Regions from separate parts of the Streptosporangium sp. H13245 genome, predicted to be linked through region 2. Evidence: predicted binding sites of a transcription regulator. Region 2 holds the regulator's gene; each other region holds the start of a gene.
The links. The regulator HrcA, encoded in region 2, represses chaperone genes, less so after heat shock. The targets are predictions, from matches to a motif close to TTGGCACTCTCNNNNNGAGAGTGCCAA.

Region 1 (10,379 bases), on a different contig from region 2:
CTGACCTGGTGGCGGCCGGTGTCGCGCCGTCGCTGATGGACATCCCCGCCGACTCCTCGATGCCCGTCACCACCGTCCACGTCTGACGGGGGCTTCCGCCCTCGTCAGAGGGTGACGTCCCGCGCGTGCCCGGTGCCCGGTGCCCGCCGGCCGTCGCGCCCCCGTCGGGCGGCGGCTGCGCGGGCTCCTCCCCGCCTGCTTTTATGCGGAGTGCAGGGCCAGCACCGGGTAGTCGGTGTAGCCGTGGTGGTCGCCGCCGAAGGCCGAGCCGAAGTCGGCCTGGTTGAGCTCGGCGCCGAGGCGGAGGCGGAGCGGCAGGTCGGGGTTGGCCAGGAACGACTGGCCCAGCGAGACCAGGTCGGCGCCGCGCTCCAGCGAGTGCGCGATCCTCGTCGCCGGGTCTCCGACGGAGGGGTCGTTGACGATGAGGGTGTTCGGCCAGGCCTTGCGGATCTCCAGGTTGAGGTCGTCGGAGGGACCCGACACCAGGTGCAGGTAGGCCAGGTCGAGCCCGGCCAGCTCGGAGACCAGCGCCGGGTAGACCTCGTGCCTGTCCTCCTCGACCAGGTCCCCCGCGCCGTTGCCGGGCGAGAGCCGGATACCGACCTTGGCGGTGCCGATCCGGTCCGCGACCGCCCGCGCGGTCTCCACGGCGAAGCGGATCCTGTTCTCCACCGAGCCGCCGAAGTAGTCCTCGCGCAGGTTGGCGTTCTGCGACAGGAACTGGTGGATGAGGTAGCCGTTGGCGCCGTGCAGCTCGATCCCGTCGAAGCCCGCGTCCACGGCGCGCCCGGCGGCGTCGGCGAAGTCCTGGATGGTCGACTCCACCTGGGCGGTCGTCAGTTCGCGCGGGGTCTGGTAGTCCTGCAGGCCGGTGGGCGTGAAGATCTGGCCCGCCGGTCGTACGGCGGACGGCCCGATGGGCAGCGCGCCGGTGTTGTCGGGGTGGCCGATCCGGCCGGAGTGCATGATCTGGGCGAAGATCCTGCCGCCCGCCGCGTGGACGGAGTCGGTGACCTCACGCCACCCGGCCACCTGCTCGTCGGTGTGCAGCCCGGGGGTGTTCATGTAGCCCTGTCCGGCCTGGCTGGGTTGCACCCCCTCGGTGATGATCAGGCCCGCGGAGGCCCGCTGGGCGTAGTAGAGGGCGGTCAGCGACGAGGGGATCCCGTCGACATAGGACCGTGAGCGTGTCATGGGCGCCATCACCAAGCGGTTGGGCAACTGGAGACCGGCGAGCGTGAACGGTGAGAACGGCATGGTGACTCCTTTGTTGGCTGACCAACTTGGCTAGCCAATAAGCATTTCTACAACTTGGTCGGCCAACATGCAAGCGGTAGTCTCGGGGGAGAACGGAAGGACCTGACCATGGCGGAGCCGCTGACCGACGAAGGACACGACACGACCCGGGAAGGCGTCGCGGGCGGGGAGACGGCCGAGGCGTGCCTCATGGTCAAGGACTGCGGCGAGTACGACAGCGACCTCAACTACCTGATGGCCTACGCGGCCCGCGGCCACCGCGTGCTGCTCGCCGCCCTCCTCGGCGAGATCGACCTCTACCCGGGCCAGGAGCGCGTGATGGGCGCCCTGTGGGACAACGGCCCCCAGTCGCAGAACGCCCTGGCGAGAATCGTCGGCATCGACGTGTCCACCATGACCAAGACCCTGCAGCGCCTGGAGCGCAGCGGGTTCGTCAGCCGCAGGCCCGACCCCGCCAACCGGCGGATCAGCATCGTCGACATCACGCCCAGGGGACACGCGCTCCGCCCCGAGGTGGACCGGGTCCTCGCCGAGGTGCACCGCCGGATGACCCGGGGGCTCACGGCCGAGCAGACCGACGAGCTGTCGTCCCTGCTCTCCGTGGTCAGGGGCAACCTGTGCCGGGAGGCGCGGGTCGTCGAAGCCCCGGATGCCACACCCGTCGGCTGACGCCCCCCGCCTCCCCGTACGGCGACGTCCCCGCTCCGTCCCCCCGCACGGCCCCCGCTCCCCGCAGGGCGAGGGCCCGCGCGTCGGCTGGCGGCGTCCGTGCTCCGGACCCCGTACGAGGCCGGGTCAGTCCTTGTCGCCCCGGGTGGGGCGGAGCAGGGCCTCGGCCAGGGCCAGCATGGTCTCCTCCAGGGCGCCCAGGCGGCGGGTGAGGTCGGTGTGCGCGGGCTCCACGGTCTCGCTCAGGGCCTCGGAGAGCTGGTCGCGGTCGGGCAGGGCGCGGAGCGTCTCGGCGAGGGGGGCCAGCGCGGCCTCGGCCCTGATGACGCGCTCGTCCAGGGAGTCGAAGCGCTCGCGCTGCTCGTCGGTCTGGACGCCGATGAGCGCGCCGACGCCGAGGACGGCGGGCAGGGCCTCCATGCGCTCGTCCAGGCTCTCCAGGCGCTCGGCGGACTTCTCCGCGTGCCCGTCCAGCGTGGACAGCCGGGAGTCGATGACGTCCATCCGGCCGGTGAGGCGGCCCTCGATGTCGTCGAGGCGCTCGTCGAGGGTGTCGAAACGGCCGCCGGACGCCATGCGATGGCCGTCCAGCCGGTCGATGCGGCTGTCGATGCGGCTCTCCACGGCGGCGGCGCGCTCGTCGATCCTCGGCACGACCAAATCGACCCTGGCGCCCACCTGCTCGATCCTGCCGCTCACCAGGTCCACCTTGCCGTTGACCTGCTCGACGGCGGCGAGCATCCGGTCGGTGGCCGTGCCGACGCTCTGCTGGACGCTCGCCGCGAGGTCGAGCATCCCCGCCTCGACGCGCCCGGTGCGCTGGGAGAGGTCGGCCAGGGCCCTGTCCAGGCGGCCGAACCGGTGCGCCGCGATGCCCATGTCGGCCTGGAGCCTGCCGAGGTGCTCGGCCAGCTGCCGCACCTGCTCGTCGAGGCCCTGGGTGCCGTCCGAGATCGACCGCAGGCGGGTGAGCGCCTCGTCCACGCTCTCGCCCACGGTGCCGAGGTCGGTCCAGAGGCTCGGCAGCTCGCCGAGAGGGGTGACCCGGTCGCGGACGGTGTCGACGCGGCGGCCGAGGGAGTCGATCCGCTCGCCGACGGAGTCGACGTGGTCGCGTACCGCCTCGACGTGCTGGGCCAGGCCCTCGGCCCAGGAGGGCGGGCGGGCGGCGATGTCGTCCAGCCGCCCGTGGACGGACTCCAGCGTGCCGTTCAGCCCGCCGATCTCGCGCTCCCTGACCTCGCGCAGCAGCCACTCCATGCCCTCCAGGCGCTGCCGGATCTCGTCGAGCACGGCGCCCTGGGTCCGCTGCTCGTAGACGTGGTCCTGTGCCGCGCGGGCGAGGAGCTCGCGCATCCGGTCGGAGATGGCGGTCTGGCTGCCTGCCTGGAGCAGGGTGTGGTCGGAATGATCCACCGAGAGCTCCTTCACTCGCCGACGCTCAGCCGCGCGGTTGGATTTGATGGGATTTGCCGATGAACGAGAGAAAACCGCAGGCGAGAGAGAACTCCCGCCCGGTAACCCTAGCCCCTGGATCAAGGTTTTCCGGCAGCGAGATTAAAAAAGAGGAATTGCCGGTTGGCTGGAAGAATTGACGGTTTTTAGCTGGTCCACCATGGCTGGTCCGCAGGTCAGCCAGGCTCGCACACGAAGGCGAACGGCCGGTCGCCGATTCGGGTGAGAATGACCACCGCGGATTCGCCGCCGGAAAGCCGGAGGTCTTTCCTGAGGCGGTCGACGTCCACCGCGGAGCCGCGCTTCTTGATCGTCACATTGCCCGCGCCGCGCTCGCGCAGCGCCGCCCGCAGCCGCTTGAGCGAGAACGGCAGCGTCTCGTGGACCTCGTACCGCGACGCCCACGGAGTCGGGGTCGCGACGTCGCCGGTGATGTAGGCGATCTGCGGGTCGAGCAGGTGCCCGCCGACCGCCGCGGCGATCTCCGCGACCAGGTGGGCGCGGATCGCCGCGCCGTCCGGCTCGTAGATGTAGCGGCCCGCGGGGCCGGTGGCGGGATCGCCGAGGGCGGGGTCGGGGGTCATCGTGTCCCCCGACGGCAGGATCGTGGCCCTGCGCGCCGTCTCGCCCGCCAGCGTGCCGCACCAGATCACGGCCTCCTTGACGTCGCCCCGGTACGAGACCCACTCGGCCTCCGCGCCCTCGGGGACGAACTCGTACGGGATCCCGGGGGCGACCTTCAGGCAGGCGGCCCCGGCGCGGGCCACCATCTCCAGCACGGCGGGCCAGGGCGGTGAGTAGCCCATCGGGTCGAAGGTCCTGCCCCGTGCCGTACGGCGCGCGGGGTCGGCGAACAGGACGTCGAAGGCGGCCGGGTCCAGGGTGGAGGCGTCGGCGGCGCGGACCGAGACCCGGTCGCCGAAGCCCAGGGCGTCCGCGTTGGCCTGGGCGATCGCGGCGGTGAGCGGGTCGGTGTCGACGGCCTCGACGGAGCACCCGGCCCTGGCCAGGGCGAGGAGGTCGCCGCCGATGCCGCAGCAGACGTCGGCGACCCGTGAGCCCGCGGGGACGCGCCGCGCCCGGTGGTCGGCGACCTCGCGGCGGGTGGCCTGCTCCAGGCCGGTCCGGGTGAAGTACATGAGAGCGGCGTCGGCCCCGAACTTCTCCCGCGCGCGCGACCGAAGTGTGGCCTGGGTGAGCGCCGCGGAGGTCAGGTCGGCATCGTAGATCTTTCTCAGCCTCGTCACCGCCGCCACCGGGTCGTCGCCGGAGGTCTCGGCCGCCGCGCCCAGGGCCTCCTGGCCGCGCGGGGTCAGGAGTTCCCGGAATGCGTCGAGATTCACACCAGGCGACGCTACCGCCTCAGCCGTAGGGCTTCGTGAGGGGTTCCCACCTGGTTTGACGTTCGCGTGAAGCGCAGAAGGGGTGCTTCGTGTTGACTGTCAAGGCCACCTTGCATACTGTTCCGTATTGGCACTCTCCCGGTGAGAGTGCCAAATACATGCGACGAGGCAGGTCTGACACCCGCGACGGCAGACCGCTGGTCGCCTCTTCTAGATCGTTCACATCTGAAGGGGAGGTCCGACGTGACGACCGCCACCAAGGTTCCCGTTAAGCCGCTCGGCGACCGCATTGTGGTCCAGCCGCTTGAGGCCGAGCAGACCACCGCTTCCGGTCTGGTCATCCCGGACACCGCCAAGGAGAAGCCGCAAGAGGGCAAGGTCCTCGCGGTGGGTCCCGGCAACTGGGATGAGGAAGGCGAGAAGCGCATTCCGCTCGACGTCAGCGAGGGCGACGTGGTCCTCTACAGCAAGTACGGCGGCACCGAGGTGAAGTACAACGGCGAGGAGTACCTCGTGCTCTCCGCCCGTGACGTGCTCGCCATCATCGAGAAGTAATTCTCAACTTCACAAAGATGACGTATCGAGCCCCGGGTCGCGAGAGCGCCCGGGGCTTTGATGCGCCGACGTACTTATAAGAGAGGATTGTCATGCCGAAGATCCTGTCGTTCGAGGAGGACGCGCGCCGAGCTCTCGAGCGCGGCGTGAACGCTCTCGCGGACGCGGTCAAGGTGACGCTGGGCCCGCGTGGCCGCAACGTCGTCATCGACAAGAAGTTCGGTGCGCCGACCATCACCAACGACGGTGTCACCATCGCCCGCGAGGTCGAGCTGGAGGCGCCGTACGAGAACCTGGGCGCCCAGCTGGCCAAGGAAGTGGCGACCAAGACCAACGACGTCGCCGGTGACGGCACCACCACCGCGACGGTCCTGGCCCAGGCCATGGTCCGCGAGGGTCTGCGCAACGTGGCCGCCGGAGCGCAGCCGCTCTCCCTCAAGCGCGGCATCGACATCGCGGCCAGGGCCGTCAGCGACCGGCTGATCGAGTCGGCCCGCCCGGTCGAGGACAAGAAGGAGATCGCGAATGTGGCGACGATCTCCGCGCAGGACGCCAAGATCGGCGAGCTGATCGCCGAGGCGTTCGACAAGGTGGGCAAGGACGGTGTCATCACCGTCGAAGAGTCCAACAGCATGGGCCTGGAGCTCGAGTTCACCGAGGGTCTCCAGTTCGACAAGGGTTACCTGTCGCCCTACATGGTGACCGACCAGGAGCGCATGGAGGCGATCCTGGAGGATCCCTACATCCTGATCACCCAGGGCAAGATCGCCTCTGTCGCGGACTTCCTGCCGCTGCTCGAGAAGATCGCGCAGACGAAGAAGGCCCTGCTGGTCATCGCCGAGGACGTCGAGGGCGAGGCCCTCGCGGTCCTCGTCACGAACAAGATCCGCGGCACCTTCACCTCCGTCGCCGTCAAGGCGCCGGGCTTCGGCGACCGCCGCAAGGCCATGCTGCAGGACATCGCCATCCTCACCGGTGGCCAGGTCGTCAGCGAGGAGATCGGCCTCAAGCTGGAGCACGTCGGCCTGGAGGTGCTGGGCACCGCCCGGCGCGTCGTCATCACCAAGGACTCCACCACCGTCGTCGACGGTGCCGGTGACGCCGCGGGGATCGCCGACCGCGTCAAGGAGATCAAGCTCGCCATCGAGCAGTCCGACTCCGACTGGGACCGCGAGAAGCTCCAGGAGCGTCTCGCCAAGCTCTCCGGCGGCGTCTGCGTGCTCAAGGTCGGCGCGGCCACCGAGGTGGAGCTCAAGGAGAAGAAGCACCGCCTGGAGGACGCCATCTCGGCGACGCGTGCGGCGATCGAGGAGGGCATCGTCTCCGGCGGTGGCTCCGCGCTCATCCACGTCTCCAAGGTCCTCGACGACCTGGGCCTGACCGGCGACGAGGCGACCGGTGTCTCCATCGTCCGCAAGGCTCTCGTCGAGCCGGCCCGCTGGATCGCGGAGAACGCCGGTCTTGAGGGCTACGTCGTGACGGCGAAGGTCACCGAGCTGCCCGTCGGCCAGGGCTTCAACGCCGCCACCGGCGAGTACGGCGACCTGATCGCCCAGGGCGTCATCGACCCGGTCAAGGTCACCCGCTCGGCCGTCCAGAACGCCGCCTCCATCGCCGGCATGCTGCTGACGACCGAGGCGCTCGTGGTGGACAAGCCCGAGGAGGAGGCCCCGGCCGCCGCCGGTGGCCACGGTCACGGTCACGGCCACTGACCCCTCACCGCATCCCGGTTCCGTACGGCTCGCGTCTCCCCGGAGGCGCGAGCCGTTCGCGTTTTGCGGTAAACCGAAAACGATCTCAAGCGTCTCGCGGGGCGGAAGGCCAAACGCGGTTCTAACGAATAGCCGACGTATTTGGCAATCTAATGAAATATTTGCACATTCTGTAGTCGTTGCCGTCGCCGTTTGATTACGCGCCGTTATCTCCGCCTCAATGTGACCAATCCGTAGCCGTTTGCGATGACGACAGTCACTATCAGGGCGGGCATCATGCCTAACGTGACCGAGGGATGCGTCGCCGACGCCAAAAATGGGGTGAGGCTTGCGACGAGGTCTGATGGGGTCGCCCATAGGGATGATCTCAAGGATCTGACGAGCCTCGCCGTTCAGGGGGATCGCACCGCGATCGAATCTCTGATCGCGCAACTGCGGCCGATGGTCGTCCGATATTGCCGTGGTCGTCTGGGCCGGGTTTCCGGTCAGTATCACATCGCGGACGACGTGGCCCAGGAAGTATGCATAGCGGTGCTGTCCGCACTGCCCCGCTACCGTGACATGGGACGCCCGTTCGCGTCCTTCGTCTTCGGCATCGCGTCTCACAAGGTGGCCGACGCGCTGCGCAGCTCCGTACGATCCGCCGTGCCCACCCAGGACCTTCCTGACGGGCCCGACGAGGGTCCGGGGCCGGAGGAGACCGTGGTGCGTTACATCGAGGCCGAACACGCCCGCCGGCTGCTGTCGAGGCTGCCGGACAACCAGCGCGAACTACTCATGCTCCGAGTGGTGTCGGGCCTTTCCGCCGAGGAGACCGGTAATGTACTTGGCATGTCACCAGGTGCGGTTCGCGTGGCCCAGCACAGGGCGCTGGCCCGGCTACGAGCGATGGCGGAGCTGGAGTCGATAGCTTGACCGCGGAGCTGTCGAGCAGGGGGCGCGAGCGGAAGCCCGAACCGCGGGACGGGGCTCGCGACGACCCGGAGCGAGAACGATCATGACAACGGTTCACCCGCGACGTCCGGCTCGGAGATACGGGCCGGACGAGGACCCGGCGGTAGCCGAGACCGACGAGCTCGTGGAGGCGCTCTCCGGCAGGGCGCCGGTCTCCACCTCAGACGTCGCGGTCGCCCTGCTGGCGGCCCTCGTCGACGACGTGGATCAGCGGTGTTCCTCGGTGTCGATCACGCCGTCCACGTAACCACGGGCGTACTCCCAGCTCACGTAGTCGGTGGGGTTGGGCTGGTAGGCGGGCTCGTGCACCTGGGGCTGACCGTTCTCGATCATCTGGCGCAGGTTGCCGCGCAGCAGCTCCCAGTCGAAGTAGTGCTGTTCCCCGCATTCGGGGCAGTCGAGCACCAGGCCGAGCACACCCTGGGGCTCCAGCAATGAGCGGAAGACCTCCACGTCGGCGAGGTCGGTCATGGCCTCGTCGCGCTCGTCGGTCGTCAGCGGCTCGGGATCGTCGGGATCGCCCAGCGCCGCCGCCGGGTCGTCGGGGTCATCCGCGAACGGGTCGCGAGGGACATCGTCGAGCACGATCCCACCTTATGGCCTGGATGTGACAGACAGGGTCCGAACTGCACGAGTAGGACGCTTCGGGGCGGCCCGGACAGAGCCGGAGGCTTGGTACACGGATGGGGAATCCATGGGAGACCCTAGACGAGCCAGCCGCGCCGGGAGGCCTCCACCCCCGCCTGGAACCGCGACTGCGCCCCCAGCTCGGCCATGGCGTCGGCGAACCTGGCGCGCACCGTGCGGACCGAGACGCCCAGCTGCCGGGCGATCACCTCGTCGGGGACGCCCTGCCCGGCCAGCCGCAGCACCCTGACCACCCCGTCGTCGCGGTACGTCCAGGGCAGGCGGGCCGCGCGGGCCCACAGCTCCTCGAAGAGCGAGCGTAGCGCGGCCACCACGACGGGAGCCCTGACCAGGTGGAAGTTGTAGGCGTTCTCGGCCAGCGCGCCGCCCCACTGGGCGGGCATGCCCGCGGCGTCGTCCCCCGCGACGAGGAACCAGCTCGGCACCGTGTCGAGGGTGCGCACCTCGGCCCCCGCCTCCTCGAACTGGTCCAGCTTGTCGCGCAGGCCGGGGATCTCCAGGGTGTGGACCGGGATGGCGACCCGGCAGGAGAGCAGGCCGTCGCGCTGGGCCCCGATCCACTGGTCGGCGTAGCGGTGCGCGAAGTCGCTCATCGTCCGCCGGTCGGGGATGCCCGACAGCAGCTTCAGCGGCGGGGCCTGGACCGCCATGCCGATCACGCTCTCGTAGAGCTCGTCGGCCCCGCCGACCAGGTCCACGGCGAACTGGCCGGTCTGGTAGTCGCGCCCGGCGTCGTACTGGTGGATGAAGCCGCGGATCGAGCCGAGCACGGTGTCGATCCTGCGGCTCTCCGCGGCGAGCCGGTCCAGCCTCTCGGCGATCAGGTGGCCGAGGGCCGCGGCCGGGTGGCGGGCGAGGTACTCGCCTTTCTGCTCGTCGACCACGCCCAGCCGTACCAGGGTGGCGAGCTCGCGGCGGAGCGGCTCGGGCGAGCCGTTGGTGGCCTGGGCGAGATCGGCGCAGGTGGCGCGGTGCAGGCGCAGGACCGCGTTGTACAGGGCCGTCTGGGCCGGGGTGAGCCCCAGGGTTTCCAGCGGATCGGGCAGTGCGAATGTGTCGGTACGCATTAGCGAGGGACTCCTGCAGGTGACACGAGGTCTGGCGAGGATAACCCGGCGAATCATCCCTGTCCGGGCGTTGCTCCTACTCGCTTTACCGCCGTGTGCAGCTTCGTGCAATTGCACGTTTGGACATTGCGAGGCGAACGCATCGTGACGCAGTCTTAACGGAGCGTCGGCAGAGGCGCGGATCACGCCGTCGTCCGGATGCGGAGGGGGGTCCGGGTGGCGTCAAGGCGTCCCCGCGCCGACGCCGGTGATCCGGGGGACCGAGCGGGTCACCGACCGCTCGGTCCCCCGCTTTTCCCTGCTTTTCCATTCTTTCCCCGTTTTCCCCGGGTCCTCGGGGGCCTGTCTTTCCCCCGGGCCTCCCGGGACCCGGCTCTTTCCCCCGGGTCCATCGGGTTTGGCGCCAGACTCTAAACTGTGATCCGGGGGTCGGCGCCTTTCCCCGTCATGAGAGCGCCGCGGCAGGAGGGTTGCAGATGGCCAAGTTCACCGAGCCGGGGCTCACGTTCGACGACGTGCTCCTCGTCCCCGCCTATTCGGACCTGCAGCCGGGGCAGGCCGACACCACCACGCGGCTGTCTCGGGGCATCACCCTGCGGATCCCGCTGGTCTCGGCGGCGATGGACACGGTGACCGAGGCCCGCATGGCGGTGGCGATGGCACGTCAGGGCGGCATCGGCGTCCTGCACCGCAACCTGTCGATCGAGGACCAGGCC
Region 2 (10,379 bases):
CCGCTTGTAGCGGTCACCGTGTCCCTGGGGGGTCTGGGCCTGGGCCGGGGCCGGAACGGCCACCGCCGCGAGACCCGCGGCGAGGGCTGCCGCGATCACTTTACGGAGGAGTCTCTGCACGGGCTTCTCCACTGCTTGGAATAGTAACTTATAGGAAACTTTCCTTTAAGTTTCCCCGGATCGTAGACCTGCGTGATCTGGCCGTCAACGGCCAACGGCGTTTTGACCGGTGGGCGGCGGGATGCTTCGACTAACTTGGTAAGGCATGGAGCAGCAGGCGTTCTGCAACCGGTGTGGCACCCCTGTGAGCGGGCTGCCGCGATGCCCCAGGTGTGGGGCGCCGACGGGGGGGCAGCCCCCGGTGAGCCAGTCCCCACCGGCCCAGCCCGTTCCCCCGGGCGGGAGCCGGATCCCGCCCGGGGAGTGGCGGCAGGACCCCGCCGACTGGCAGCAGCATCTCCCGCCGGACGAGCGGCCCCGGCCGCCCACGCCGGGAGGCTGGGCTCCGGCACCGTCGCGGGGCCGCGACCGGCCGCCCCGCGAGGACCGCAAGGTCTGGCCGCCGGTCGCGCTGGCCACGCTCTTCGCGGTGATGACGGTCGCCGCGGGGGCCTTCTGGCTCACCCTGAGAGACGGCGGCACGTCCGTGGCGGGCGGCATCCGGACGGCGGCGAGCGGTGACCGGGCGGAGGCCGAGACCGGGACGCCCCCTGCCGGGCGGGTCGCGCGGGTCCCACAGGGGCCCGGGGACGCCGAGACCCAGGCCAGGGTCCTCGACGCCCTGCTCGCCGACAGCGGCGGCTCCAGGTCGGGCCTCGGCTCGGCCCTCGACCAGCTGCGTTCCTGCGAGGGCACCGCCACCGGGCTCGCCACGCTCCAGCGGATCACCGCCGCCCGCCGCGAGCAGGTGGTCCAGGTCAGGGCGCTGGGGGTCGGTGCGCTCGACGGCGGCGACGCGGTCAAGGAGCGCCTCACCAGGGCCCTCACCGCCTCGCTCGACGCCGACGAGGCGTTCCTCGCCTGGGCGACCCGCCAGGAGGCCGGGTGCGACCGCGCCTGGAGCGGCGACGACGACTACCGGCGGGGGCTCGCCTTCTCCGGCGAGGCGACCACGGCCAAGAAGGGCTTCCTGAGGCTGTGGAACCCCCTCGCCCGGCGGTACGACCTGCCGGTGCGGGACGAGCACGAGATCTGACCCCCGGGCGGGGGTTCCATCACTTCGAGCCGGTCGGTGTCCCCGAGCAGGCGTTCCAGCCGGTCGGCGTCCCTGGTCGCCTGATCCTCGGCGTACCTGATCCTCGGCGTACCGGGCATCGCGGAGGAAGCGGCAGACTTGGGGCGTGCCATCCACACTTCCCGACGGGGATCCCGCGCCCGCCTCGGGCGAGCTCCCGGAGAGCGCGCTCGCCGGGCTCGGCGAGCGGCCCTTCGGTTTCTACGTCCACGTCCCCTTCTGCGTGACCCGGTGCGGTTACTGCGACTTCAACACCTACACGGCGTCCGAGCTCGGCCCCGGCGCGTCGCAGAAGGACTACGCGGACACCGCCGTCGACGAGGTGCGGCGGGCACGGGCCAACCTCGGCGCCGCGCGCCTCCCCGTCGAGACCGTGTTCTTCGGCGGGGGAACCCCCACCCTGCTTCCCGCCGGAGACCTCGTACGGATCCTGGGGGCGATCGAGGAGGAGTTCGGGCTCGCCCCCGGCGCGGAGGTGAGCACCGAGGCCAACCCCGAGTCGGTGGACCCCGCCTACCTGGCGGAGCTGCGCGCGGGCGGGTTCAACCGGATGAGCTTCGGGATGCAGAGCGCACGCGAGCACGTGCTCCAGGTGCTGGACCGCCGCCACACCCCCGGCCGGCCCGCGCGGGCCGTACGGGAGGCGCGGGAGGCGGGGTTCGACCACGTCAACCTCGACCTGATCTACAGCACGCCGGGGGAGAGCGACGACGACTGGCGCGCGTCACTGGCCGCGGCGATCGAGGCGGGACCCGACCACGTCTCCGCGTACTCGCTGATCGTCGAGGACGGGACGAGGCTGGCCGCCAGGATCAGGCGCGGCGAGCTGCCGATGCCCGACGACGACGTGGCGGCCGACCGCTACCTGATCGCCGACGCCATGCTGGCCGAGGCGGGGTTCGAGTGGTACGAGGTGTCCAACTGGGCGACCTCGGAGGCCGGGCGCTGCCGCCACAACCTCCTCTACTGGACCGGCGGCGACTGGTGGGGCGTCGGCCCCGGGGCGCACAGCCACGTCGGCGGCACCCGCTGGTGGAACGTCAAGCACCCCGCCGCCTACGCCCAGCGCCTGGCCGCGGGCACCTCGCCCGCGCACGCGCGCGAGGTGCTGGGCCCGCGGGACAGGGCGGTGGAGCGGCTGATGCTGGAGCTGCGGCTCGCCAGGGGCTTCCCGCTCGGGGAGCTGGAACGCCCCCCGGTGGTCGCCCGCGCGCTGGCCGACGGCCTGCTGGAGGTGGAGTCGTTCAAGGCGGGCCGCGCGGTGCTCACCCTGCGCGGCCGCCTGCTGGCCGACGCGCTGGTCCGCGACCTCACCTGAGGGACTCTCGGGCGGGTCAGCTGACGAAGCGGATGTTCATCGGGTAGCGGTATCTCTCTCCCCGGTTGGCCGCCACCGCGGCGACGATCGACATGATGATCGATCCGATCCAGAGGAAGAACATCAGCACGAAACCGATGAGCACGAACGCCAGGACCCAGGAGACGACGTAGACGATCAGCACCGTGAGCTGGAAGTTGAGCGCCTCGGCGGACTGGTCGCGCACGTAGGGCGACTCGTCCTTCTTCGCCAGATAGAGCACCAGCGGCCCGACGAAGGAGGTCAGCAGGCCCAGCAGGTGGGCGAGCATCGACATGGTGGTGTCGTCGCTGCCCGGCCTCGGGCCGTACGTCCCCGGCGGGACCTGGTAGCCGTACCCCTGCGGCGCGCCGTACGCGTCGTAGCCGGGGTATCCGGGCTGGTAACCCCCCTGGTGGCCGCTCTGGTAGCCGCCCGCGTCGTACGGGGAGGCGGGCGGCGGGTAGCCCCCGTAGCCCTGGCCCGGCTGCCCGTAGCCCTGGCCGGGAGGCCCGTAGCCCGGTCCCGGGTGGCCGTAGCCCTGGCCGGGCGGGCCGGGCTGGCCGTACCCCGGGGGCGGGGGCGGGGGGCTCTGACCCGGCCGGGTATGGCCGGGAGGGGGGTCACCGATACGCCGTGTCCGGTCGTCGCCCGGTGGGTCCTCGGGGTTCTCGCTCATGTCCCCTCCTGATGGGTTGACGGCCTAGCCATCCTCGCCGGGAACCGTCACGAAGTCGATTAATTCCTCGACGGGGCCGAGGAGCTCGGGTTCCAGATCGGCATATGTCGTGACCGATCCGAGAATGCGGCGCCATGCGGCGGCGGGCTCCATATTCCAGCCCAGCGCGGCGACGACGCCCTCCTTCCAGGGCACGCCGCGTGGCACCGACGGCCAGGAAGGGATCTTGAGCACGCGCGGCCTGACCGCCTGCCAGACGTCCACGAACGGGTGCCCGACGATCAGCACGTGCGGTGAGGAGATCTGCGCGGCGATCCGGCTCTCCTTGGAACCGGGGACCAGGTGGTCGACGAGCACGCCCAGCCGCCGCTCCGGCCCCGGGCCGAACTCCTCGACGATCGAGGGCAGGTGGTCGACCCCCTCCAGGTACTCCACGACCACGCCCTCGACCCGCAGGTCGTGCCCCCAGACCTTCTCCACGAGCGCGGCGTCGTGCACGCCCTCCACGTAGATCCGGCTCTCCTTGGCGACCTGGGCCCGCAGGCCCTCCACCGCGATGGAGCCCGACGCGCTCCGCCGGGGGCCGCGCGGCGCGGCGGCGGGCCGTACGAGCGTCACCACCTTGCCCTCCAGGAGGAACGCGGCCGGCTCCAGCGGGAACACCCGCCGGCGCCCGAAGCGGTCCTCCAGGGTGACGGCCTCCTTGTCGCAGGCCACCACGGCGCCGCAGAAGCCGCCGTCGGCGTCCTCGACGACCAGGTCGAGCTCCGCGGGAACCTGGGGGATCGTCCCCCTGCGGGGGCGCCGCCAGTCTCCCGCCAGAACGTCACGCTCGTACATCACCGACCGCCCACCCTCTCTCGCCGGGGATCAGGTGGGACGCTAGCAAACACCACCGTCACCTGCCGTAGGGTCCCGGCTGTCCCCACTGCCCCACCGGCACCGCGGCGGCCTGGCGCTTGCGGGCGCCGCTCCGCTTCACCATCACGACGATCGTCACGACGATGGCGAGCAGGAACCCGATACCGGGGATCACGAACAGGGCGGCCACCCCGCCCACCAGCGAGTCGGCGGCCAGTTCCTTGCCCACGCCGAAGGTCGTGCCCTCCGCGGGGTCGGCGGAGCACTGGACCTGGTAGTCGCCCGCCTGGTCCACGCCGACCCGCAGGCCCATCTCCCAGGTGACGCCGTCGGATCCCGCGACGGTCTGCTGGATGTCGGGCTTCTGCAGGCGGGGCGTGCCCGTGCCGCCCTTCAGCGTGCACCCGAACTGGGTGGGCCCGCCGGTGGCGACGTAGATCGCGGGCTTGTCCGCCGGGTCGATCGCGACCGTCGCGGCCTCGCCGGGGGCGAACGTCTTCGTCGGGGCCGCGTCGGTGACCGCGCCGACGAGGCCGCCGGCGAAGCCGCCGACGCCGATGATGATGCTGACCAGGGCGAGCAGCCAGACACCGACGATCCATCCGATGCTCGGCTTGATCTTCCCGCTGGGCGGCGGCGGTCCCTGCGGGGCGCCGTAGCCGGGAGGGGCGTAACCGTACGAGGGGGGCTGCTGGCCGTACTGCTGCTGGCCGTACTGCTGTTGGCCATACGGCGGCTGCTGGGGGCCGCCGTGACCGGGGCCGCGGGAGGCGTCGCCCGGATAAGAACCGAAATCGTTGGACATGACCAAATTGTGGTGGGTGTCGCTTGGATCGCGATAGCAGTTGACTTGACAACGGCTTGCCGTCATCATCCGCAGCTCTTGCTTATCGCGCCTTCCGCGACGGGGCCGTACACTTGGCACTCGGGAACACAGAGTGCCAAACCTCGTGTTTCCCTCTGAACGCAGGCAGGGAGGTGACCACGTTGGTCGACGACCGCAAGCTCGCCGTGCTCCGCGCCATCGTCGAGGACTACGTGTCCACCAACGAGCCGGTGGGTTCGAAAGCTCTCGCGGACCGGCACAACCTGGGGGTGTCCCCGGCGACGATCCGCAACGACATGGCGGTTCTGGAGGAGCAGGGCTACATCGCCCAGCCCCACACCAGCGCCGGCCGGGTGCCCACCGACAAGGGCTACCGGCTCTTCGTCGACCGGCTCTCGCAGGTGAAACCCCTGTCGAGCGCGGAACGCAAGGCCATCGAGAGCTTTCTCGCGGGCGCGGTGGACATCGACGACGTCGTCATGCGGACGGTGCGGCTGCTGGCCCAGCTCACCCGGCAGGTCGCCGTGGTGCAGTATCCGACGCTGACCCACTCGACGGTCAGGCACGTCGAGCTGGTGCCGCTGAGCGAGCGCCGGCTGATGTTCGTGCTGATCACCAACACCGGCAGGGTCGAGCAGCGCGTGGTCGAGCTGACCAACGTCGTCGACGAGCAGCGCGTGGCCCATCTGCGCGCGATGCTCAACGCCTCCCTCGACGGATGCGGGCTCACCAGCGTCCCCGACAGGGTCGCCGACCTGCCGGAGCGGCTGCCCACGGAGGACCGGCCGCTCGCGGCCACTATCCTGTCCGTACTGCTTGAGTCCCTGGTGGACAGGCATGATGAGAAGATCGTTTTTGCCGGGGCCGCCAACCTCGCGGGAGCCGACTTCACCGTCGGGCTCCGCGACGTGCTGGAGGCCCTGGAAGAGCAGGTCGTGCTCATGCGACTGCTCGGTGAGACCTCCGACCTTTCCGCGCTGACCGTGCGGATCGGATCGGAGAACCCCTACACCGGACTCCAGGGCACGTCCATCGTCGCCGCCGGATACGGTTCTGGGGACAAGCAACTGGCCCGGCTCGGTGTGCTGGGCCCGACGCGAATGGACTACCCGGTCACGATGGGCGCGGTGCGCGCGGTGGCACGCTACGTCAGCCAGATCCTGGCTGCATCATAAGAGGTCAACGAAAAGTGGCTAAGAGCGACTACTACGGCACCCTCGGGGTGCGCCGCGACGCCAGTGCGGAGGAGATCAAGAAGGCGTACCGCCGCCTGGCGCGCGAGCTGCATCCCGACGTCAACCCCGACCCCGAGACCCAGGAGCGCTTCAAGGAGATCACGCAGGCCTACGAGGTCCTGTCCGACTCCGGCAAGCGACAGATGTACGACATGGGCGCCGACCCGTTCGCCTCGGGCGGGGCCGCGGGGGCCGGGGGCTTCGGCGCCGGGTTCCCGTTCAGCGACATCATGGACGCCTTCTTCGGCGCGGCCGGTGGCGGCGGCGGGCGAGGTCCCCGCTCCCGGGCCCGCCGAGGGCGCAACGCCACCATCAGGGTCGAGCTCGACCTGCGCGAGTCGGGCTTCGGCACCACCCGCGAGCTGGTCGTCGACACCGCCGTGGTCTGCGAGGTCTGCACGGGCTCCGGCGCCGCGGCGGGCACCCACCCCGACACCTGTGACATGTGTCACGGCCGTGGCGAGGTGTCCCAGGTCACCCGGTCCTTCCTCGGCCAGGTCATGACCTCCCGGCCCTGCCCCCAGTGCGGCGGCTTCGGATCGATCATCCGCAACCCCTGCCAGGAGTGCTCCGGCGACGGCAGGGTCCGCACCCGGCGGACCATCAAGGTCCGCATCCCGGCCGGGGTCGAGGACGGCACCCACATCCAGCTCGCCGGCGAGGGGGAGATCGGCCCGGGTGGAGGCCCGCCCGGAGACCTGTTCCTGGAGATCGTCGAGCGTCCCCACGAGATCTTCGAGAGGCGCGGCGACGACCTGCACTGCACCGTGCAGATCCCGATGACCGCCGCCGCGCTCGGCACCATCCTGACCATGGAGACGCTCGACGGCGCCGAGGAGCTCGACATCCGCCCCGGCACGCAGTCGGGGCAGACGATCCCGCTCTACGGGCGGGGCGTGCAGCGGCTGAACGAAACGGGCCGGGGCGACCTGCTCATCCACGTGAACGTGGAGACCCCCTCCCGCCTCGACACCGAGCAGGAGGACCTCCTGAAGGAGCTCGCCAGGCTCCGCGGCGAGGAGCGCCCGCCGGGCAAGTTCGCCCCCGGGCAGCAGAGCTTCTTCTCCCGCCTGCGGGACGCCTTCAATGGCCGCTGACGCGGCCCGCTCCCGGCCGGGACGTTCGGCTTCGCGCGTCGTCCCGGCCCGTTCCCGGTCGCGGCACCCCGGCGCGGTCCGCCCCGACGGCCCATGACCGTCCCGGTCTTCCTGGCCGAGCCCGGCGACCTGGCCAGGCCGGAGTTCGTCTTCGGCGGTCCCGAGGGACGCCACGCGGCGGCCGTACGGCGGCTGCGGGCGGGCGAGCGGCTCGACCTGACCGACGGGGCGGGCTCCGTCGCCGAGTGCGTGGTGATCGAGGCGGGCAAGGACTCGCTCCGGGTCGAGGTGCTGCGCCGCCACGACGTGCCCGCGCCGTCACCGCGCCTGGTCGTGGTCCAGGGCCTGCCCAAGGGCGACCGGGGCGAGCTGGCCGTGGAGATGATGACCGAGGCGGGGGTCGACGTGATCGTTCCCTGGTCCGCGGCCAGGTGCGTCACCCAGTGGAAGGGCGAGCGGGCGGCCAGGGCGCTGGCCCGCTGGCGCTCCACGGCCCGCGAGGCGGGCAAGCAGTCGCGCCGCTTCCACCTGCCCGAGGTGACGGAGCTCGCCTCCACCGCGAAGGTGACGGGCCTGCTGTCGGCGGCGGCGCTGGGGGTCGTGCTGCACGAGGAGGCCGCCGCGCCGCTGTCCGGGCTGCCTCTCCCCGCGGGCGGCGACATCGTCGTGGTGGTCGGCCCCGAGGGCGGGGTGTCCGGGGAGGAGATCGCCGCGTTCCGCGAGGCCAAGGCCGTACCGGCGCTGCTCGGGCCGACGGTGCTGCGCACCTCGACGGCCGGGGTCGTCGCGGCGGCGGTGCTCCAGACGCGCACCGGCCGCTGGTAACACCTGCCGCGAAGACCCTTCGAGGAGGACCGGTCAGGGCTCGCCGTGACCGGTCACCGCGCTAGCTCTGGATGGGGGTCGGGGCGAGGGTGCTCGCCTCCGTCGGCACGGGGGGCGACACGTCGTCCGAGGGCGCGCACTCGTCGGGCGAGCACGGGCTCTCCGAGGGAGCCGGTGGCCTCGTCCGCGTCCTCGTCGGCGTCGGTGTCGCCTCGACCTCCTCACACCTCGCGGGGACCCCGCTGGGCTCGGCGTCGGGGCTGTCGAGGGAGGTGGGGCAGGTGGGCGTCGGCGTCGCCGCGGGCTTGGGAACCGTCGTCGCCGGGTTGGTCCTGGAGGTCGGCCGCGCGCTGGAGGTCGCGCTCCTGGACGTGGTGGGCGTCGGAGGGAGCATCGTGGCACCGGGACCCGACCTGCTGACGGCCGGGAGCGGGGCGTGGTTGGACGGCGGCTGCGGGTCGGGCGCCGGGGGACGCGAGGTGGCCGACCCGTCGACGGGAGGGGTCGCCTCGGTGAAGTTGACCCCTTCGGTGCTCACCCGGGGGATCACCTGCTCGCGGAACTGGGGAACCACCATGACGACGGTCGCCGCGACGAGAACCGCGCCGGCGACGGAGGCCCCCGCGCGCCACCACACCAGCCAGCGGAGCCCGCGCCGCTCGATGCGGCCCCGGATTATCTCCAGCCCGTCCGGGGAGGGAACGACCGAGTTCGCCTCCGCGCTGAGCGCGCGGCGAAGCAGCTCGCCGTACTCATCCGGGGAGTCGGTCATGACAGTTGCTCCAGTGAGGTTCGTAGGGCGGCCATGCCGCGAGCCGTGTGGCTCTTGACCGCGCCTTTGCTGATGCCCATCGCGTGGGCGATCTGCGCCTCGGACAGGTCTCCGTAGTAACGCAGGACCAGGGCCTCCCGTTGGCGTGCGGGCAGCCCGCGGAGCGCTTCGATGACGGCGGACCGCTCGAACTCGCCGATCGCGCCGTTCTCGGCGCTCGGCGCGTCGGGCATGCCCTTGGGCGCGTACTTCTCGACGACCGCCCGGTGCCGAAGCACCGAACGTGATCGGTTGACGACCGACTGTCGCAGGTAGGCCAGTGCCTTGTCGGTGTCGCGCAGTCGGCGCCAGGCGCCATGGATGGCGACGAACGCGTCCTGCACGACCTCCTCCGCGGTTGCCATATCGCGGACGAGTAAGACGGCGAGACGCACAAGAGACCGATAGTGCGCGCTGTAGAGCGCGGTAACGGCCATGTCGGCATCCCATCCGACGGGCACCGCCCCGAGCGACCTGTCGGCCACGAGGGTCTCGGTGGTCACATCAGTGGGACGCTTGGCCTTCCCAGAGGGTTTACGCTCTTCCGGTTCATTAGGGGGCATGACCCAGTCGTGTCCTCGCCAGGCGGCCATATATTGCTGTGCGCAAAGGGCTGTCGTGGTTGAAGTTTTGCACACCCACCATATCCGGGCGGATCTTTGTTTGCGGACGGGAACCATCACCGATTCGCAACGTCCTCGGCGGTATGGTGCCTGTCATGGTGAGCGAAGCCGACTGCCTGTTCTGCAGGATCGTGGCCAAGGAGATTCCCGCGGAGATCGTCTACGAGACCGATCGCGCGCTGGCCTTCCGCGATGTCAACCCCCAGGCGCCGACCCACGTGCTGGTGGTCCCCAAGGAGCACCACAGGGACGCGGCGGCCCTGGCCGCGGCCGACCACGGCCTGGCCGACGAGGTGATCAGGGCGGCGCACGAGGTCGCCCTGCTGGAGGGGGTCGCCGAGTCCGGCTACCGGCTGGTGTTCAACACCGGGCCCGGCGCCGGTCAGACCGTCTTCCACGTGCACGGACACGTGATCGGCGGGCGCGACCTGCGGTGGCCGCCCGGCTGAAAACCGGTAGGCGCGATCCCGGCGATCGCGGATAGCATGGCGTTGAAGTTCCACGCCTATATCTGGAGGCGAACAGGCCGTAAGGCCCGCTCATGTCCGAGACAAACGATTCCAGCAGAACGACGCCGAGGTCCCGGGGTGCCAGCCGGATCCAGGCGAAGGTGGTTATTCCGGACGATCAGTCGATGGTCAGCCTGCTGGGCTCGCGCGACGAGCTGTTGCGCGTCATCGAGGGCGCCTTCCGCGCCGACATCCACGTCCGGGGCAACGAGATCACCGTCACCGGCAGCCCCGAGGAGAGCAGCACCGTGGTGCGGCTCTTCGAGGAGATGTCCGAGCTCGTCCGCGGGGGCGCGCAGCTCACGGCCGACGCGGTCGAGCGCAGCATCGCCATGCTGCGGAT
Region 3 (10,379 bases), on a different contig from region 2:
CTGATCTTCCTGGGCTTCGGGTTGCTCATCGGCGAGTCCGGGTTCGGGCTGCAGTTCGAGGACCCGCAGCTCGCGCAGCAGATAGGCCTGATCGCGCTGGCGATCATCCTGGCCGAGGGTGGTCTGACCACCACCTGGAGCCACGTCAAGGGAGCCATTCCCACCGCCCTGGTGCTCGCCACCGTCGGCGTGGGGGTGAGCATCGTGGCCGTCGCGGTCCCGGTCCACCTGATCCTCGGCATGGACTGGCGGACCGCGTTACTGCTCGGCGCGATCCTCGCCTCCACCGACGCCGCCGCAGTCTTCTCCGTACTGCGCCGCCTGCCCCTGCCGTCGCGCCTCGCGGGCATCCTGGAGGCCGAGTCGGGTCTCAACGACGCGCCCACGGTGATCGCCGTCATGCTGCTGAGCGCCGCGACCTCGCCCAGCCTGGGGGTGGCGCTGTTCGAGGTGCTCTTCGAACTGGTGGTGGGCGCGGCCGTCGGCCTGGCGGTCGCCCCGCTCGGCGCGTACGCGCTGCGCCGCATCGCGCTGCCCGTCTCCGGCCTGTATCCCATCGCGGTGCTCGCGCTCGCGTTCGTCGCCTACGCGGGAGCCATGCTGCTGCACGGCAGCGGCTTCCTCGCGATCTACCTCGCGGCGCTGGTGATGGGCAACTCGCGGATGCCGCACCGCGCGGCCTCGCGGGGTTTCGCCGAGGGCGTGGCCTGGCTGGCCCAGATCGGCCTGTTCGTCATGCTCGGAATGCTGGCCAGCCCTTCGGAGATGCCGTCCGCGATCGTGCCAGGACTGGTGGCCGGACTGATCCTGGTCGCGGTGGCCCGCCCTCTGTCGATCATCGTTTCCGCGTTCCTGACCCGGCTGACGCGCATCGACCGGCTGGGCTGGCGGGAGCAGGCCTTCCTGTCGTGGGCCGGGCTGCGCGGCGCGGTGCCCATCGTGCTCGCGACCATTCCCTGGGCGGCCAACTCCGTCGAGGACGGCACCGCCAAGCTCGTGTTCAACGAGGTCTTCGTGATCGTCATCGTCTACACCCTGTTGCAGGGGCCGACGCTGCCGTTCGTGGCGAAACTCCTCAAGCTGACCACGCCCGCCGAGGCCCGCGACCTGGAGGTCGAGTCGGCGCCGCTGGAGGAGCTCAACGCCGATCTGCTCCAGATCAAGGTGCCTCCGACGTCCAGGCTGCACGGTGTGGAGATCTTCGAACTGCGGCTGCCCACGGACGCCCAGGTGACCTTGATCGTCAGGGACGGCCGGACGTTCGTCCCCACCGACTCCACGAGGATCAGGGTCGACGACCAGTTGCTGGTCGTGACCACGGCCGCCTGCCGTGACACGGTCGAACGCCGGATGCGGGCGATCAGCCGCAAGGGTAAGCTCGCGGGCTGGTACGGCGAGCGGGGCACCTGACCGGGGTGCGGCATCTGATTGGGGTACGGCACCTGACCGAAGTCCGGCGGCACCCGATCCGCCGGGCCGGGCCATGTCCACGGCGAGATCCGGCCACACCTGATCCGAGATCCCTGTCCGGGGTCCCTGAGGGGTCCCTGTCCGGGGTCCCTGATTCGGGGCCGGACCGCTCTCACCGCTCCCCATCGCTCCCACCACTCCCATCGCTCTCGAAACAGGATTCGGGGTCGGCCCCCTCCGAAGTGGGACCCGGCAACGCCCGATCCCCCAGGCCGGGCCGCGTTCACGGCGAGGCCCCGCCCCGTCCGATCGGAATCCGGCCACGGAATGCGAGGACTCCGACTCGCGTTTAAGCTTGTCGGCTGCGTACCATTAGCAGTCGCGCCACTAGAGTGCCAATCGGCGCGGATCATACGAGGAGGAGCGCGTGCCCACCTACCAGTACGCCTGCACTGCCTGTAACAACCAGTTCGAAATCGTCCAGAGGTTCTCCGACGACGCTCTCACCGAGTGCCCGAGCTGCGCGGGCGACCTGCGCAAGGTGTTCTCCGCGGTCGGCATCGTCTTCAAGGGCTCGGGCTTCTACCGGACCGACAGCCGGTCCTCGTCGTCGAGCACGGTGACCTCCGCGAACGGTTCGTCGAGCTCCTCAGGCTCCTCGGACTCCTCCGGTTCGTCCTCGTCGAAGTCATCTGACTCGTCGAGCTCGTCCGACTCGTCCTCGTCCTCGTCGAAGTCGTCAGACTCCACGTCCGCGAAGACCGCGAGCAGCACGGCCGCCGCGGCCTCCTGAGCCGGATCCCCGTCCCCCTCGAACCCACCCCCCTGATCGGCCGTTTCGAACCCACCACCCCCTGGTCGGGCGTTCACGGACGGCCGCCCAACCGGCTGCCCCGGGCCGGGATTCCCCTGCCCGCTAAAACAAGGGTGACGACGGCCGAGCGGGGTTGACGGGCCCCGGCCCCTCCGTCCGCCACCGGCGTCGCGGGACAGATCACCGTCCCGCCGGTTCTACTGGAAGCGACCAGGCGGCTACCCCGGGACGCGGTTATCCACAGGCTGTTACCGGGGCTCCTCAGGGACCGGTCCATGGCGCTAATCTCAGCTTCATGGTCACTCGCGCGGACATCGGGGTCATCGGCGGTTCGGGGTTTTACTCCCTGCTCGACGACGCCACAGAGGTCGAGATCACCACACCGTACGGCCCGCCCAGCGACGTCGTCACCGTCGGCCGGATCGGGTCGCGCTCGGTCGCCTTCGTGCCCCGCCACGGCCGCGACCACCGCTTCCCACCGCACCGCATCCCCTACCGGGCGAACCTGTGGGCACTGCGTTCCCTCGGCGTCCGCCAGGTCCTCGCCCCCAGCGCGGTCGGCTCCCTGCGCGCCGAGATCGGTCCCGGCGCCCTGGTCGTCCCCGACCAGATCGTCGACCGCACCTCGGGGCGCGTGCAGACCTACTACGACGCGGGCGGCGTCGTCCACGTCGCCTTCGCCGACCCCTACTGTCCCTCGGGCCGTACGGCGGCCGTCTCCACCGCGCGTTCCGCCGACTGGGAGGTGACCGACGGCGGCACCCTCGTGGTCATCGAGGGCCCCCGCTTCTCGTCCCGCGCCGAGTCCCGCTGGTTCAGCGGCAACGGCTGGTCGATCGTCGGCATGACCGGCTTCCCCGAGGCCGTCCTCGCCCGTGAGCTGGCCCTCTGCTACACCACGATCTCCCTCGTCACCGACCACGACGCCGGGGTCGAGGCGGGTGAGGGGGTCACTCACGACGAGGTCCTCTCCTTCTTCGCCACCAATGTCGGCCGCATGCGCTCCCTCGTCGGCGACGTCGTCGCCGCCCTCCCCGAAGAGCGCACCTGCCCCTGCCCGGACGCCCTGGACGGCCTCAAGCTCCCCTTCGACCTCCCCGGCTGACCCTGTGGTCGGCGTGGTTCGGCGTGGTCGGCGGCCCCGGCTCACCGCCGGGCACGTCACCCGCCGAACCCCTGAAGCCTGAACCTGAAAAGGGTGAATCCCGCACCCACACACCCCGATTTGTCGAGAATCCCCGATCCGCCCCGCCCCGCCAGTCGGCGGGGCACCTCATCCACCATGGGAACCGCACGGCCACTCGGCCGGGCGCATCTCACCCATCACGGGCACCGCACGGCCACTCCGCCGGGCGTCCCACCCATCACGGGCACCGCGCCGCCCGGCTCCCACCTCTGGAGTCAGCCATGCGCGCTCTGCGCCGCTTTCTCGGCCGTCGTCACCGTCTCATCGCCACCGTCGTCGCCGCCCTGGCGATGGGATGCGCCGTCCTGGCGCTGCGCCCGGACACCGCCTCGGTGACCGTCCTGGTCGCCGCCAGGGATCTTCCCGGAGGCGCGCTGGAGGCGGCCGACCTGATACCGGCTCCGCTGAGACCCGGTACGGTCCCCGACGGCGCTCTGAGGCCCGGCATCCCGTTCGCGGGAAAGATCCTGACCGGTCCCGCACGGCGTGGGGAGCCGCTGACCGACGTCCGCCTGCTCGGCCCCAGCCTGCTCGCCGCCCACGGCGCGGGCACGGTCGCCACCCCCGTACGCGTCGCCGATCCCGAGACCGCGCGCCTGATCTCCCCCGGTGACGTGGTGGACGTGCTCGCCGCCACCTCGACATGGGACGGCATCGCCCCGGCGACCATCGCGGCCGAGGACGTCACGGTCCTGGCCACCCCGGGCGGGGAGTCGGAGCGGGGCGCGCTCGTCGTGCTGGCCACCACGTCGGCCCAGGCGACCGAGCTGGCCTCCGCCCAGGCGGGCGGGCGGCTCTCCATCACGATCGGCTCCCGCGCACGGTGACCCGCGCACCTACAACAAAGAGCCGATCTTGGGGTCATACTCCCAGTGCCAGGGCTCGAAGGGGCTGACATAGGCCCAGTCGGGGTGGATCCAGCCAAACTTCTTGCCGTTGGTCTCCAGCCAGTTGAACTCGGCCGAGCGGAAGCGTTCGACGCCTCCGCACAGGTCGACGGCGAGTCCCAGGCCGTGGTTGCTGCGGCCCGGGACCGCGGCCAGGCCGGGGCGGGTGTAGTAGACCGACTGCTGCTCGGCCAGGCTCCGGTAGCTGTCGGTCACGCACATCGGCCTGCCGAACTGCCGCTTGTACGACTCGTTGAGACTGATGAACGCGAGCGCGGCGTCTCCCCGCAACTGGTTGCCCCGCTGCTGGAGCGGACAGAGGTACGCCTGCGGGATGAGGCCGTTGGGAAACTCGTCCATCGAGGTCGCCCTGGTCGGGTCGCACCCGGCCGCCGGACGCCCCTTCTTGTCGATCTTGACGCCCAGTTTCACCAGGGCCTTGGTCAGGGACTGCACGATCTTCTGCGAGCGCACCCTGAGCGTCTCGATCTCGGCGCCCATCTGCGCTTCCGCGAGAAGGTTGCCCGCCCGGAGCTCCTGCGCCTCGCCCGCCAGGCGCTCCCGCTCCAGTTGCAGGCGGCTGCTGTCCTCAAGGATCAGGTCGCGCTCGGCGACGATCTGGGTGAGGCCCGCCATCGCGCGCAGGGTGTCGGAGCTGGACTCGCCGGACAGGAAACCGGCCACGTCCCCGCCGGCGGGCTGCTGGTAGAGGAACCCGACGAGATCCGACAGCGGCTGCCGTACCTGAGCGAAGGCCCTCTCGGCCACCTGCAGTTCCCGCAGCTTGGTGGAGAGTCCCTTCTCCGACGTACGGATCTGGGTCCGCCGCTGCTCCAGCGCCTTGGTCGCGGCCTCAAGATCCTTCGCAGCCTTCTCCGCCTCACGACGCAGTTCTGTGAGATTCACCGGCTCTGCGGCGACGACGGCCTGAACCTCCGCCGGCGCCCGCTGCGCGGCAGCGGCTCCCGGCAGGAAGGAAGTCATCGTCGCGACGACGGCGATCAGACCCGCTGATCGACGAGGTGGCACGTTCGACCCCTCCGTTTGCGAACTCGTGACCTGGGTCAGGCACGCACGCTACTACAGCTGACCAAGTGCACGGGCCAGACTCTCCACAGCCGTTATGCGCCGAACACCCCTTTTCGTGACCGGACAAGTCAGACTTCTTGCCGCCCGCGCTTCTTACAGACCTCCCAGAGCCACGTCCCCCTCCACTCCGCCGGACACCCGTCCCGGGGCTCAGGTCGCGCGAGTGGCGGCGTCCGCTCCCCCTGGGCCCCGGGTGCCACGGGGGGCGGCAACGCCACCTTCCGTGGCCCTCTGGAGCCTTGCGGGCGGGTCTTTATGGGAACGACCACATCCGTCTCATCGGCACCATCCGTCCCGTTCGCCTCACGGGCATCGTCCGGCAGGCCGGGCCGCCCCGGTTCCTCCGAGTGACGCACTCCCGATTTCGCCGCGACGGGCACCCATCCCCCGTACACCCGCTCGGGTCGCGACGGCGGAGGCACCAGCCTCGGCTCGAACACCCGGCTCCGCACGGGACCGACCACGACCGGCACCACGGCCACCACGTCCCCCGGCGACTCCTCGTCCGGCGACCGCGCGGGGCCCCCGACCCCCAGCCGGGACGCCGAACCGGTCCAGGCTCCCCCGCCTTCCTGGAATCCTCCTTGGAATCCCCGTCGCTCCCCGGCCGCCGCCCGAAGGCCCTCGCCTTCGCGGGCCCCTCCGGCCTCCCCGGTCTCCGTGCTCTCCCCGGCTCCCCCGAGCCCGTCGGCACCCCCCGGCTCCCGGGGCTCCTCACCCGCCCCGGCCCTCCGGACGGCCGCCTCGTAGCCCGTCAGCTCGGCCACCAGCAGCCCCCCGGCCAGGAGCGCGGGCGCCAACATCGCACCGCACAGCACCACCGGCCGCAGTGCCCGATGTCCGCGAATGCGTTTCCGCCGCCTGTCGATCACGAGGCGTGACACTAACCTCGCTCACCACCGCACACCCACCCACTTGCCGCCCTTTTACTCCAGGTCAGCGAAACCGATAACCCCGCTCCGACCGTTCCCGCGTCCCCGTCAACTCGCCTCTGACCGTTCCCGCGTTCTCGCCAATCCGCCTCTGACCGTTCCCGCCGCGCCGAGCGCACGCCGCCTCCCGGCGGCCTCCGCGACCTCCCGGTGTCCGTGGTCGTCGGGAGGTCGCGGAGTTCACACGCGGTCGCGGAGCCAGGGGCGGCGGGTTCACACTCGGTCGCGGAGCCAGTCGAGCGCGACGTCCCCCTGGGCGCGCTGGAAGGCTCGCAAGGTCGGCAGGCCGGGCGGGTCCGGCTGGCGGGACTGGCGGAGAAAGAAACCGGCCAGCGCCGTCAGGACCGTGGTCACCGCCTCGGTATCGGCGTCGCGAGCCACCGGACGGGTGTCGAACACGTCCTGCGGACGCGGGCCGCCCTGCATCCGTACGCTGGGCAGCATCTGGAGCAGGTCAAACCAGGCCGCCCCCAGGGACGCCCACGGCCAGTCAACGATCATGACTTCCCCGGCGGTCAGCAGCACATTGTCGGCTCGGATGTCGCCGTGAAGCAGCGTGTCGCCCTTGGCCGCCTCCGGCCAGCCAGCCTCGACCTCCGCGAGGTCGTCCAGCCGGTCGACCGCCCAGGCGTCGAGGCCGACGAGATCGTCCTCACCCGCTTCGCGCGCGGCCACCAGGCGCCGCCACCCCTGGAACATCTCCTGGAAGCGCTCGGCGGCGGGCGGAACGGCCACGGGTGCGGGGGTCAGCGTGACAGCCAGCCGGTCGAGCGCCTCCAGGACGCGCGCGAGCTCGTCCGGACGCCACGGTTCGGCGGGCGGGACACCGTCCACGTTCTCGAAGAGCAGCACGACCCAGCCCTCGACCTCGAAGGAGGCCAGCAGCCGGGGCGCGGGCACGTTCGAGGGCAGAGCGGCGGCGACCTTCGCCTCGTTCCGGTAGATATCCGCGCTCTCCGGATTGGGCTCGGGCCCCACCGCCTTCACGAAGACACGTCCGCCGTTCTCAAGCGCCAGGCGGGCGGCGGCCCCCGGGGAGAATCCCCCGGTCTGAGTGACGGCCTCGACCACCCGGCTCCCGAGGTGATCCTCGACGACATGGCGGATCTCCTGGGGCAGAGATCGCCAGGGAAGTCGGACACCGGCCGCGAGAGGAATACCCATCCCCGCATGATGACGCACGACCGCACCCAATCGCGAGCCATTTACGACTCCCGTTCCCAGGGGCCAGGAATTCAACGGTGAGTGGCCGCATAAACAATTAACACACCGGTCGGCGCGTTTATCTACACCCTCACCCCCTTTCCTTCTACGACATATTCCATCTACAGTGGATAAATCCTCTCACCTTATTCGCCGAGGAGCTCGATGGATTCGTCAGCGGCATTCGCAAACGATTTCCTGGCCTATCTGGATTCTCAAGGATATTCACGGACCCCCTCCGTTCCCGTGGTGGACGCGGACAGGAGCGTCACCTTCGTCAATGCCTCGGTGACGCCTTTCAAACAGCCGATGGAGGCCGGTGAGGACCTTCCCCGGCTCTGCCAGTTCCAGCACTGCGTGCGTGCGCACGGTCACGCCCCTGGCTCTACACGTTCGGCACGGGCGGCGTGGTGGTGGCTCTACACATTTGAAATGGTCGGCGTGGTGGCCGGTCACGAGCACGCGCGGGCCGCGACCGCCGATATAGTGCGGGCCTTGCTGTCGGCCGCGCCCTGGATTCCCCACGACGGGCTCGTGGCCCTGGTGGACCCGGCAGACGAGGACGTGGCGGCGATCCTGGAGGAGGCGGGGACGCGACTGTGGCGGACCGCCGACCGGCACGACTCCACGCGGTGGCGCTACGGCGACGACTGCACGCTCACCGGGCGCGGCACCACGCTGTACGCGCCCGCCCTCGGCGTGGCGGCCCGCGGCCCCGGCTGCGCCACGGGCTGCGAGTACGGCCGATGGCAGGAGATCGGCAACGTGATCCTGGCGCGCGGGCCGCACCGCGACTACGTCGAGGTCGCCCATCCGCCACCCTCCGAGACCGGTCCACGTGGTGAGACGACATGGAGATTCCCCCGGTCGCGACGGGAGAGAAAAAGTGGGGAGGGCTGGGCTTTCGCGCTCCCCGTACACCTTGCGAGTTTGCGCCCCCCGGACGCCTCGCGAGCCGGGACACCGGCCCGCCGCGCGCCTCCGCCCGTTTTCACGGCCGAGCGGACGCCGAGAACGGGTGATCTCCTTCCGCTCCTCCCGAAGGGCAGGCCGGAGCACGGATCGCGGCATCACCCCACCCGCTCGTGCCCGGTCACCCGCTCGCCGCTCTCTCACGCCAGAGCGGCGAACCGCTGCCTCTTACGCCAGACGGGCGGACCGATGCCTCGCTCCTTCACTCTCACCCCCTCCCAGCGCGCAACCACTCCCCACTTTCGCTATCCTTACTAGGAGCCCCTGCCTCCGTAGCTCAGGGGATAGAGCACCGCTCTCCTAAAGCGGGTGTCGCATGTTCGAATCATGCCGGGGGCACTCTCTTGACCAGCGCTTATGCCTTTGAGCTGGGACATGGTGGATCATGACGGGCGCTGGCTGTGTCGGTAAGTGCTGACAAATCTCAGTCGCACGGGTTATCAAGCACGATGCCGAAGGCTCTGCGGGGCGTGGAGAAGTCGCGTCATGAGCCGCGAAGCCCATCAGCCTTGAAAAAGCGAGCCAGGTTCTGGCGCGCTCGGGTCCCGGCTCGGGCACCGGGCCCGCCCTGTCGGGATAGTTGCGAAGAGCGTCCTCAGGCGCGCCAGGGCATGTGCTGGAGGGTCCAGGTGTTGCCGTCCGGGTCGGCGAAGGCGGCGTAGTAGACGCCTCCCAGGTCCTCGACCGGGCCCACGTCCGCACCACGCTTGAGGAGCGTCTCGCGGGCCTCCTCGATGTCGCTCACCACCAGGTGTAGGCCACGCAGCGTGCCGACCGGCATGTCGAGAGACGCGACGCCCTCGGTCAGGGTGATCGAGCAGGCCGAGCCCGGCGGGGTGAGCTGGACGATCCGGACCCCGTCCGCGGGCCGCACGTCGACATCCACGTGGAAGCCGAGGCGGTCGGCGTAAAAGGCTTTGGCCCGGTCGATGTCCGTGACGGGCACCGGGACGAGTTCGAGGAGAAACGTGCCGGGAGGGACGGGCGGGGCGGTGAGGCTGGTCGGGATATCGGCTATATCGGCCGGGATCTCGGTCTGCGTGGGCTGGGCGTCGGTCATTACAGGCTCACCTTTCACATCGGTCATCACAGCTCACCTTTCAGGTCGGTCACCATGACTCGCCTTGAGGGTCGGTCATTACGACTTGTCTTCGAGGGTCGGCCATCGTGCCTTTGAGGGGCGGTCATCGCGCCTTCGAGAGTCGGTCATCGCGTCTCGCTGTTCGCGGTCGGTGATTACGACTCGCCGTTCAGGGTCGGTCATCACGCCCCGCTGTTCGCGGTCGGTGGTTACGACTTGCCGTTCACGGTTGGTCGTCACAGTTTGCCGTTCGCGGTCGTCTCGTTGAGGATTTCGGCGAGACGGTCGTAGGCTTCGCCCGCGCCGCGTTTCATGGGGGTGCGGAGGATGCTGTCGCGGGCCTCCCGCGAGGGGTAGCGCACCGTGGTGGTCATCGCGGTCCGGCCGTCCCGCTCGTCGAAGACGGTGGTGACGAGGGCCTCACCCTCGTCCCAGCCGTCATGGATCTCGCTCTGGACCAGCCGACCTGGCGCGTCGATCTCGTGGAACACCCCGCCGTGGCCCAGCTCCGCACCCTCCGGCCCGCGCGACACGAAGCGCCAGGCACCGCCCGGACGTAGGTCGATCTCACAGACGACAAGGTGCCAGCCGCGTGCGCCATGCCATCGCCGGAGCAGCTCGGGCCGGGTGAACGCGTCGAAGACGAGGCGGCGGGGCGCGGCGAACGTCCTGGTGAGCACGAGGTCGGTGTCGGACAGGGCCCGCACCGTCAGCCCTTCGGCCTGCTCCCGCCGCGACATCACGGACGCTCCCGGCTTTCCCAGCTTTCCCGTTCAGCGTTCGCTCCGCCGGGCCACGGGCTCTC

Region 1: groES (co-chaperone GroES) is a predicted target of HrcA. The motif match lies at 4,855-4,881, and genes of this name have one in related genera.
Region 3: ACW9TB_RS27025 (FmdB family zinc ribbon protein) is a predicted target of HrcA. The motif match lies at 1,783-1,809, and genes of this name have one in related genera.

Annotation. Positions count from the first base shown of each region.
Region 1 covers NZ_JBSZKT010000013.1:44,892-55,270, forward strand. Annotated here, with positions in the region: gene tsaD (tRNA (adenosine(37)-N6)-threonylcarbamoyltransferase complex transferase subunit TsaD) at 1-86, shown strand, start outside; gene ACW9TB_RS20775 (alkene reductase) at 202-1,260, opposite strand; gene ACW9TB_RS20780 (MarR family winged helix-turn-helix transcriptional regulator) at 1,369-1,929, shown strand; gene ACW9TB_RS20785 (coiled-coil domain-containing protein) at 2,056-3,345, opposite strand; gene ACW9TB_RS20790 (class I SAM-dependent methyltransferase) at 3,561-4,727, opposite strand; gene groES (co-chaperone GroES) at 4,971-5,282, shown strand; gene groL (chaperonin GroEL) at 5,375-6,994, shown strand; gene ACW9TB_RS20805 (sigma-70 family RNA polymerase sigma factor) at 7,271-7,909, shown strand; gene ACW9TB_RS20810 (hypothetical protein) at 7,992-8,195, shown strand; gene ACW9TB_RS20815 (DUF5319 family protein) at 8,156-8,533, opposite strand; gene ACW9TB_RS20820 (helix-turn-helix transcriptional regulator) at 8,653-9,663, opposite strand; gene guaB (IMP dehydrogenase) at 10,140-10,379, shown strand, end outside.
Region 2 covers NZ_JBSZKT010000015.1:92,046-102,424, reverse strand. Annotated here, with positions in the region: gene ACW9TB_RS22470 (glycoside hydrolase family 18 protein) at 1-120, opposite strand, end outside; gene ACW9TB_RS22465 (hypothetical protein) at 362-1,195, shown strand; gene hemW (radical SAM family heme chaperone HemW) at 1,341-2,552, shown strand; gene ACW9TB_RS22455 (DUF4870 domain-containing protein) at 2,569-3,249, opposite strand; gene ACW9TB_RS22450 (DUF3097 domain-containing protein) at 3,274-4,089, opposite strand; gene ACW9TB_RS22445 (hypothetical protein) at 4,148-4,915, opposite strand; gene hrcA (heat-inducible transcriptional repressor HrcA) at 5,098-6,111, shown strand; gene dnaJ (molecular chaperone DnaJ) at 6,126-7,268, shown strand; gene ACW9TB_RS22430 (16S rRNA (uracil(1498)-N(3))-methyltransferase) at 7,362-8,093, shown strand; gene ACW9TB_RS22425 (hypothetical protein) at 8,155-8,865, opposite strand; gene ACW9TB_RS22420 (SigE family RNA polymerase sigma factor) at 8,862-9,341, opposite strand; gene ACW9TB_RS22415 (histidine triad nucleotide-binding protein) at 9,626-9,976, shown strand; gene ACW9TB_RS22410 (PhoH family protein) at 10,069-10,379, shown strand, end outside.
Region 3 covers NZ_JBSZKT010000024.1:37,852-48,230, reverse strand. Annotated here, with positions in the region: gene ACW9TB_RS27030 (potassium/proton antiporter) at 1-1,410, shown strand, start outside; gene ACW9TB_RS27025 (FmdB family zinc ribbon protein) at 1,838-2,203, shown strand; gene ACW9TB_RS27020 (S-methyl-5'-thioadenosine phosphorylase) at 2,520-3,329, shown strand; gene ACW9TB_RS27015 (CpaB family protein) at 3,632-4,237, shown strand; gene ACW9TB_RS27010 (D-alanyl-D-alanine carboxypeptidase family protein) at 4,247-5,281, opposite strand; gene ACW9TB_RS27005 (phosphotransferase family protein) at 6,532-7,482, opposite strand; gene ACW9TB_RS27000 (alanine--tRNA ligase-related protein) at 7,687-8,751, shown strand; tRNA gene ACW9TB_RS26995 (tRNA-Arg) at 8,760-8,832, shown strand; gene ACW9TB_RS26990 (VOC family protein) at 9,089-9,553, opposite strand; gene ACW9TB_RS26985 (SRPBCC family protein) at 9,811-10,314, opposite strand.